2 linked regions of the Actinoalloteichus hymeniacidonis genome follow. Each later gene encodes a partner of the first gene's protein in a complex. Links are inferred from orthologs where the notes say so. Each region holds a gene or a part of one and is shown in the gene's direction. Other genes may lie near its edges.

Evidence for each region. The genes of interacting proteins can lie anywhere in the genome.
Region 2: the proteins of dnaG (region 1) and dnaB are in contact, whole or in part, in a crystal structure (PDB 2R6A), measured with the Geobacillus stearothermophilus proteins. The link is inferred for Actinoalloteichus hymeniacidonis from one-to-one orthologs. Residues at the interface, in WP_049624496.1 of Geobacillus stearothermophilus: Lys456, Leu457, Leu458, Pro459, Ala460, Asn463, Ala464, Leu467, Leu535, Leu536, Ile537, Ala538, Gln544, Glu545, Asp548, Tyr549, His552; in WP_033016901.1 of Geobacillus stearothermophilus: Ser13, Glu15, Ala16, Gln18, Glu91, Leu92, Asp94, Ala95, Val96, Pro97, Thr98, Ala99, Ala100, Asn101, Tyr104, Tyr105, Ile108.

The regions. Positions count from the first base shown.
Region 1 is NZ_JACHIS010000001.1:1,316,561-1,320,418, forward strand. Bases 665-3,599 are described here. They hold dnaG (DNA primase), read left to right. Parts: upstream 665-1,142; coding sequence 1,143-3,056; downstream 3,057-3,599. Other genes in these bases: sigJ (RNA polymerase sigma factor SigJ), read right to left, coding at 665-1,027; BKA25_RS06005 (hypothetical protein), read left to right, coding at 3,053-3,599. Also shown: more of sigJ, read right to left, coding at 32-664; more of BKA25_RS06005, read left to right, coding at 3,600-3,601. UniProt on the Escherichia coli protein: RNA polymerase that catalyzes the synthesis of short RNA molecules used as primers for DNA polymerase during DNA replication.
Region 2 is NZ_JACHIS010000001.1:81,653-85,557, reverse strand. Bases 614-3,595 are described here. They hold dnaB (replicative DNA helicase), read left to right. Parts: upstream 614-1,410; coding sequence 1,411-2,781; downstream 2,782-3,595. Other genes in these bases: BKA25_RS00365 (TetR/AcrR family transcriptional regulator), read right to left, coding at 2,894-3,493; rplI (50S ribosomal protein L9), read left to right, coding at 614-691. Also shown: rpsR (30S ribosomal protein S18), read left to right, coding at 1-221; more of rplI, read left to right, coding at 239-613; BKA25_RS00360 (SMI1/KNR4 family protein), read left to right, coding at 3,753-3,905. UniProt on the Escherichia coli protein: The main replicative DNA helicase, it participates in initiation and elongation during chromosome replication. Travels ahead of the DNA replisome, separating dsDNA into templates for DNA synthesis.

The DNA.
Region 1 (3,858 bases):
CCGCCCGACGATCGGGTGGCCCATGGCGGTCTCACCGCAGGATGCGGGCCAGCTTGTCGGGGTTGGCCAGGTCGTAGATCGCCTCGATCCGGCCGTCGCGGACGGCCAACCAGGCGACGCGCGGCTCGACCTCCGTGCTGCGTCTCCCGGTTCCTGCCCGCTCGGTGCGCCGCGCCGGGCCGACGGCGGCCGCCTGCTCGGCCCCGGTCGGCGGGGTTCCCACCAGCACTCCGACATCCCCGTTGACCAGGACGCCGACCGCGCCCGCCGTCATCGCCTCGCCGTAGAGGTCCAGCAGCCCGAAGAGGAATCGGATGACCTTGGGCGCCCCGAGGACCACCCGCAGCGTCGTCTTGGCCTTGCCGCCGCCGTCGCCGTGCATCGCGACCTCGGGATGCAGCACGCGGGTCAACGCCTCGGTGTCCCTGGCGGCCAGCGCGGCCAGGAACTCGGTGAGCAGCCGCTGCTGTTCGGCGGGTGCGACGCGTGGCGGCGGATCCGCTGCGACCATCACCCTGCGCGCCCGCGAGGCGTGCTGTCGGGCCGCCGCAGCCGAACACCCGAGGACCTCGGCGATCTCCGGGAACGGCACCGCGAAACCATCGTGCAGCACGAAGGCCACCCGTTGATCCGGGGACAGCCGCTGCAACACCAGCAGCGCCGCCGTGCGCATGCCGTCGGCCTGGACCACCTGGTCCAACGGGTCCGGGGCAGGTGTCGATCCGATCGGGCGGGCGACGAGTGGTTCCGGCAGCCACGGGCCGACGTAGCGTTCCCGGCGGGCGACCGCCGAGCGCATCCGATCCAGGCAGATCCGCCCGACCACCGTCGTCAACCAGGCCCGATGGTCGTCGATGGCCGCGCGGGCGGGCCCGTCCAGCGAGATCAGCCGCAGCCAGCTCTCCTGGACCGCGTCCTCGGCGTCGGTACGCGTGCCATGCAGGCGGTAGGCCACCGAGGTCAGGTGCGCGCGGTGCTGCTCGAAGATCAGCGCCAGCTCGTCGTCGACTCGGCTCACACCGCGCATTGTGTCCCCCCGACGACCATGATCGGTGCGGGTCCGGCGATTCGGCCCACCCGGTGGCGGGGTCATCGCCCTACCCTCGGCGACGGGACGCCCGTCTCCCATAGACTCGCCGACCGTGGCAGGACGCATCCGGGAAAGCGACATCGCCGAGGTACGGGACCGCAGCCGGATCGACGATGTGATCGGCGAGTATCTCGAACTTCGTCGAGCGGGCGCCGGAGCCTTGAAGGGCCTGTGCCCCTTCCACGATGAGAAGAGCCCGTCGTTCAACGTCCGGCCCGCGCACGGCACCTTCCACTGCTTCGGCTGCGGCGAGGGCGGCGACGTGATCGCGTTCCTGATGAAGCGGGAACACCTGAGCTTCGTGGAGGCGGTGGAGCGCCTCGCCGACCGGGTCGGCTTCCGACTGACCTATGTCGGCGGCAGCACCACCGTGCAACGGGACCGGGGTTCGCGGCTGCGGCTGGTCGAGGCGCACAAGGCGGCGGCGGAGTTCTACGCCGAGGCCCTGCGCAGCGCCGAGGCGAGCGAGGCCAGGGAATTCCTGAAGAGCCGGGGCTTCGACGAGGCTGCGGCGGAGCGCTTCGGCTGCGGCTTCGCGCCATCGGGCTGGGATCGGCTGACCAAACACCTGCTCGGCCGGGGGTTCGAGGCCGCCGAGCTGTACAAGGCGGGATTGGCCAAGGAGGGCAGGCTGGGACCGATCGACCGGTTCCACCGCAGGCTGCTGTGGCCGATCAAGGACCTCAGTGGCGACGTCGTGGGGTTCGGCGCGCGCCGCATCTTCGACGAGGACCCCATCCAGGCCAAGTACGTCAACACCGCCGAGAGCCCGATCTACCGCAAGTCCCAGGTGTTGTTCGGACTCGACGTGGCCAAGCGGGAGATCGCCCGACGGCATCAGGTCGTGGTGGTCGAGGGCTACACCGACGTGATGGCGATGCACCTGGCGGGCGTGCCGACCGCCGTCGCGTCCTGTGGAACGGCCTTCGGCGACGAACACATCAAGGTGCTGTCCCGACTGTTGATGGACGCGTCGTTCAACCAGGCCTCGCTCGGCGCCGAGGTGATCTTCACCTTCGACGGCGACGCCGCCGGTCAGAGTGCGGCCCGCAAGGCCTTCGACGGCGACCAGAACTGGTCGGGCAACACCTTCATCGCGGTGGCCCCCGACGGGATGGACCCCTGCGAGCTGCGGCAGGAGAAGGGCGATCCGGCGGTTCGCGACCTGGTGGCGCGACGTCGACCGCTGTACGAGTTCGCCATCCGAGGCGTGGTCAAGAGCCACAACCTGGACACCGCCGAGGGGCAGCTCGCCGCCGTGCGGGCCTCGACCCCCCTGGTCGCGCAGATTCGCGATATCGCGCTGCGCGACGAGTACGCCCGTCGGCTGTCGGGTTGGGTCGGTTGGGACGACACACCCTCGATCGTTCGCGAGGTCCGGGAGCTGGCGGCGGGCGGCGGGCGCGTCGAACCGGTCCGATCCGCCCGGCGCGCCGAGCCGACGACGCCCGCCAAGGTGGAGGACGGCGGCCCACCGAGGCCCGCGCCGGACGATCCTCGACTCTGGGTGCAGCGGGAGGCGTTGAAGGCCGCGTTGCAGTGGCCTGCGTTGGCCGGCCCGTCCTACGACACGATCTCCGAACAGGCCTTCACCGATCCGGCGTATCTGGCCGTGCATCGTGCGTTGATCGCGGCGGGCGGCGCCGCCAGCGGTCTGTCGGGATCCGCCCTGGTCGCGGCGATGAGCGAGCACACCCGACATGCCTCGGTGCGCTCCCTGCTCACCGAGCTGTCGGTGGAATCGCTGCGGTCGCGGGTGGACGAGGACGCGATGTACGTGGCGAACCTGCTGGCCCGACTTCGGGAGGCGGTCGTCGGCAGGCAGATCGGCGAACTGAAGTCCCGGTTGCAACGGATGTCCGCCACGGAGGAGCCTGAGGAGTATCACGCCCTGTTTGGAGACCTGGTCGGGTTGGAGCAGTACCGCAAGGCGCTCCAAGACCAGGCGGTGGGAGGACTGTCGTGAGTGATTTCATCCGTCGGTTGCGGCAGTGGGTAGTCGGCTCGCCCCGGCTACCGGAGAGCTTCACCGGAACCCTGGAAACCGATGAGCGGGTGCTCGCCGTGGCCACCACCCGAAACGGCGGCGCGGTGGTGGCCACCCGATTCGGTCTCTGGCTGCCCGAGGTGTCGGGCTCCCGCCGGGTGGGCTGGCACCTGATCTCGAAGGCGTCCTGGAAGGACAACGGTCTGACGGTGGTTGAGGCGGAATCGGCCGGTTCGGCCGGGGAGGCCGAGCTGCTGACGGATCTGCCGCCTCGGCGGTACCTCCTCTCGCAGCCGGGCCGGGTGCCGGAGGCCGTCCACAAACGGGTCAACAGTTCCATCAGCTCTCGGCACCACCGCGAACTTCCCGGCGGCGGTGCCTGGTTCGTGCAGCGGCGGGTCCCCGGCCGGGACGGCATCCTGCTCCAGGTGCGGCTGGACCCGGGCACCGACCGGGCCGTCGCGATCGACATCGCGACCGAGGTGGCCGCCAAACTCGCCCAGGCCAAGCCCCCGGCCGAATAACAGTCTCGGCCCGTCGTGTCCTCGAGGAGTTCGAGGGCAGGCACTCCCCGGTGCCCGAAGCACGGGATCGTCGGAGCGTTCACCGATACCGGTGCGGCGCGAACTCGCGTGCCCGGTGACCGAGCGCGGTGCCCGGGTGCGAGGAATCGGCCGTGCGCGCCCATCACGTGCCCACGGTCTGCTGTTCTTCCCGGACGCCGGATCGGACGAACCCGGCTCGTCGATCTCCCGGAGCAAATAAAGTACGTGCGTACGGT
Region 2 (3,905 bases), 1.2 Mb from region 1 along the record:
AGAAGAAGGTCTGCGTCTTCTGCAAGGACGCCCGCAAGGGCCACCCGCAGAACATCGACTACAAGGACACCACGCTGCTTCGGAAGTACATCTCCGACCGCGGCAAGATCCGGGCTCGCCGGGTCACCGGTAACTGCAGCCAGCACCAGCGGGACGTCGCCGTCGCGGTCAAGAACTCGCGCGAGATGGCCCTGCTGCCCTACACCTCGACCGCTCGCTGAGAGGGTAAGGAGCGAAAATGAAGCTCATCCTCACCGCTGATGTCAGCGGTCTCGGCGGCCCCGGCGACATCGTCGAGGTCAAGGACGGCTACGGCCGCAACTACCTGATGCCGCGCGGGCTGGCCATCCTGGCCACCCGTGGCGCGGAGAAGCAGGTCGCCACGATCCGCCGTTCCCAAGAGGGCAAGCGGATCCGCGACCTCGACCACGCCAAGGAGATCAAGTCGAGCCTGGAGGGCCTCGGTGCGATCCGGCACCGCGTTCGTGCCTCCCAGGACAGCGGCAAGCTCTTCGGCTCGGTCACGACGTCCGACGTGGTTACCGCGGTCAAGGCCGCCGGTGGACCGCTGCTGGACAAGCGGTCGATCCAGCTTCCCGGTCACATCAAGAAGACCGGCAAGCACTCGGTGAGCGTCCGGCTGCACCCGGAGGTCACCGTGGCGATCAACCTCGAGGTTGCTCCCGCGTAAGTGCCTCGTCGGTGATTCACCGATGACATCGTGCTGCGGCGTCGCTTCCCGTTCTCGAACGGGGCGGCGCCGCAGTCGTCTGTGTGGGGCGTGTCCGACGGCGGCCGCTGTCGCCACTTCGGGTCTGTTCGGGGCGGACCTGCACGCTCGTCGCCCAGGCGGCCTGGCCCCGCTCGCATCGATACATCGAAGACGATCATGTCGAAGCGCTCGCGAGTTCGCGGTAACACACGGTCGAACGGTGGGTGCGAGCCTTCGCTGTTATCACTCAGAAGCACTAGTGGATAGCTCACGCCGCTCCTGTGGATCATTTCGCGTTTAGAGCAAGATCGACACGCCGACGGCCCGCTTTCCGCGACACGCCGATGGGAACGGCGGCTAGTTTCCCCACACTTTGCCCACAGGGTTTGACCTGGGCTTTCTATCAGAGCTACCCAAGTTATCCACAGGTTGTCCCCAGGCTTGCCGCAGGCTGTGGTCAGATCAAGGCAACCATCCCCAGGTTATCCACAGGCATGTCCACAGGAGTGTTTGCCTGCTCCAGACGAGGGATCTAGCGTTCGTCGGGCGGTGTAAGAACGTCGTCGCCGAAAGCGGTGCGAACCCGCAGGCCAACGCCGGCGCCAGGGACGAGATTCGGCGCAGACCACGGGCGCCGAAGGCATCGACTCCAACCCGGGGCTACCGGGGAATCGCGAAGCAAGGACCGGAGGGAACAGGTGGCTCTCACCGACGATCGCGCAGCGGCGACGGACAACGGCGGCGGATTCGACCGGCAACCACCGCAGGATCTCGCGGCCGAGCAGTCCGTCCTCGGCGGGATGCTGCTCAGCAAGGACGCCATCGCCGACGTCGTGGAGGTGGTCCGCCCCGACGACTTCTACCGCCCCGCGCATCAGGCCATCTACGACTGCATCCTCGATCTCTACGGCCGAGGTGAGCCCGCCGATGCCATCACCGTCTCCGCCGAGCTGGAACGACGCACCGAGCTGACCAGGATCGGCGGTGCGCCTTACATGCACACCCTGATCGCCACCGTCCCCACCGCGGCCAACGCCGGCTACTACGCCGAGATCGTGGCGGAGAAGGCCGTCCTACGACGTCTTGTCGAGGCAGGCACCCGAATCGTGCAGCTCGGCTACCACGGCTCCGAGGGTGCGGCGATCGACGAGGTGGTCGACCGGGCGCAGGCCGCCATCTACGAGGTGACCGAGCGCCGCACCAGCGAGGACTACGTGGCCCTCGAACACCTGTTGCAGCCGACCATGGACGAGATCGACGCCATCGCCTCCCGCGACGGCATGTCACTCGGAGTCCCCACCGGATTCGCCGACCTGGACGCGGTGACCAACGGGCTGCACCCCGGACAGATGATCATCGTCGCCGCGCGTCCCGGTGTCGGTAAGTCCACGCTGGGCCTGGACTTCGCCAGATCCTGTTCGATCAAGCACGGCTTCAGCAGCGTCATCTTCTCGCTCGAGATGAGCAAGACCGAGATCGTGATGCGGATGCTCTCCGCAGAGGCCCGCATCCGACTCCAGGACATGCGCGGCGGCAAGATGACCGATGACGACTGGACCCGGCTGGCCAGACGGATGGGCGAGGTCAGCGAGGCACCGCTGTTCGTCGATGACTCGCCGAACCTCACCATGATGGAGATCCGCGCCAAGGCCCGACGGCTCAAGCAGCGTAATGATCTGAAGCTCGTCGTCGTCGACTATCTCCAGCTGATGAGCTCGGGTAAGCGCGTCGAATCCCGACAGCAGGAGGTCTCCGAGTTCTCCCGACATCTCAAGTTGTTGGCCAAGGAACTTGAGGTGCCGGTCGTGGCGATCAGTCAGCTCAACCGAGGACCCGAACAGCGGACCGACAAGCGCCCCATGCTCTCCGACCTGCGTGAATCCGGATCACTTGAGCAGGACGCCGACATGGTGCTGCTGATCCACCGCCCGGATGCCTTCGAGCGCGACGACCCCCGGATGGGCGAGGCCGACCTGATCCTGGCCAAGCACCGTGCTGGCCCGACCTCCACGGTCACCCTGGCCCACCAGCTGCATTACAGCCGTTTCGTCGACATGGCCCAGAGCTGATCCCTGCAGCCGGGCAGAGCCGCAGATCCGCTCGCCGGGTCAGTTCGATCCCGCTGACCCCTACCCGACCGATCGACCTTCGGGATCCTCCTGACCAGCAGATTCACGGCGTTCAGTCGCCGGAGTGGTCCGGCAGGAGCCGAGCCGCGAGCGATCGTGCCGTGAGGTCGAGTGTGGCCGTGTCCAGCCCGGTCCGGCTCATGAACACGAGCCCCTGTTGTGCGGCCAGCAGGGCCCGCGCCAGTCCGATCGGATCCACTCCGGTAGGCAGGTCGCCCTCGCGTTGGGCGCGGGCGACGCAGTCACCGATCAGCGCGGTGGACGTCTCGTAGGTGCGGTGGGCGTGGTCGAGGACTTCCGGATCGGCGTTACCGAGTTCGTAGGCGCTGTTGGCCAGCAGGCAGCCTCGCCGCGTGCCGGTGTCGCTCACGTCGTCGGTCGGTGCCTTGAGGAGCGCGCGTAGTGCGTCCAAGGCCCGTGGGGCCTCATCGAGGGCTCGTCGAAGGTGGCCATGGCTTTCCTCGGTGTAGCTGCGCAGCGCCCGGAGGAACAGCTGACGTTTGTCGCCGAACGCTGCATACAGGCTGCCTTTGCCCAGGCCACTGACCCGCATCAGGTCCTCCAGCGAGGTCGCGGCGTAACCGGCGCCCCAGAACTGATCACGGACGGCGTTCAGCACCTGTTTCTCGTCGAACGATCGCGGACGTGGCATGCGGCCCAGGATACGGATTCTTGACCGGTCGGTCCACGAACCTTGTCCTGAACCGACCAGGCAAGACTCCCCGTGATACCCAGGAAGCGGGATGCACCGAGGAAGGTCGGACGACCGCGAACGGCGCTTGTCCGACAGCGCTGCCGACCGAGCGGATCTGCCGGTAACGGCAGCTTCCCGGGCCACTCCCATCGGCAGCGATCGGTGGCGAACAGCTCGGATGAATCCTCGAACCAATGCTCTGGGGAGAATGATCCGCATGGACCCGCGACTCGGCCACATCGGCCGCAAGCTCGCACAGGTGCCCTATGCCCCACTCCGAAGCCACTCCTTCGGCGAACAGGTGCACCGGTTCCGCCTCGACGCGCCGTTGTCGAGAACCGCGGTCGCCGAGTTCGAAGCCGGCCACGGC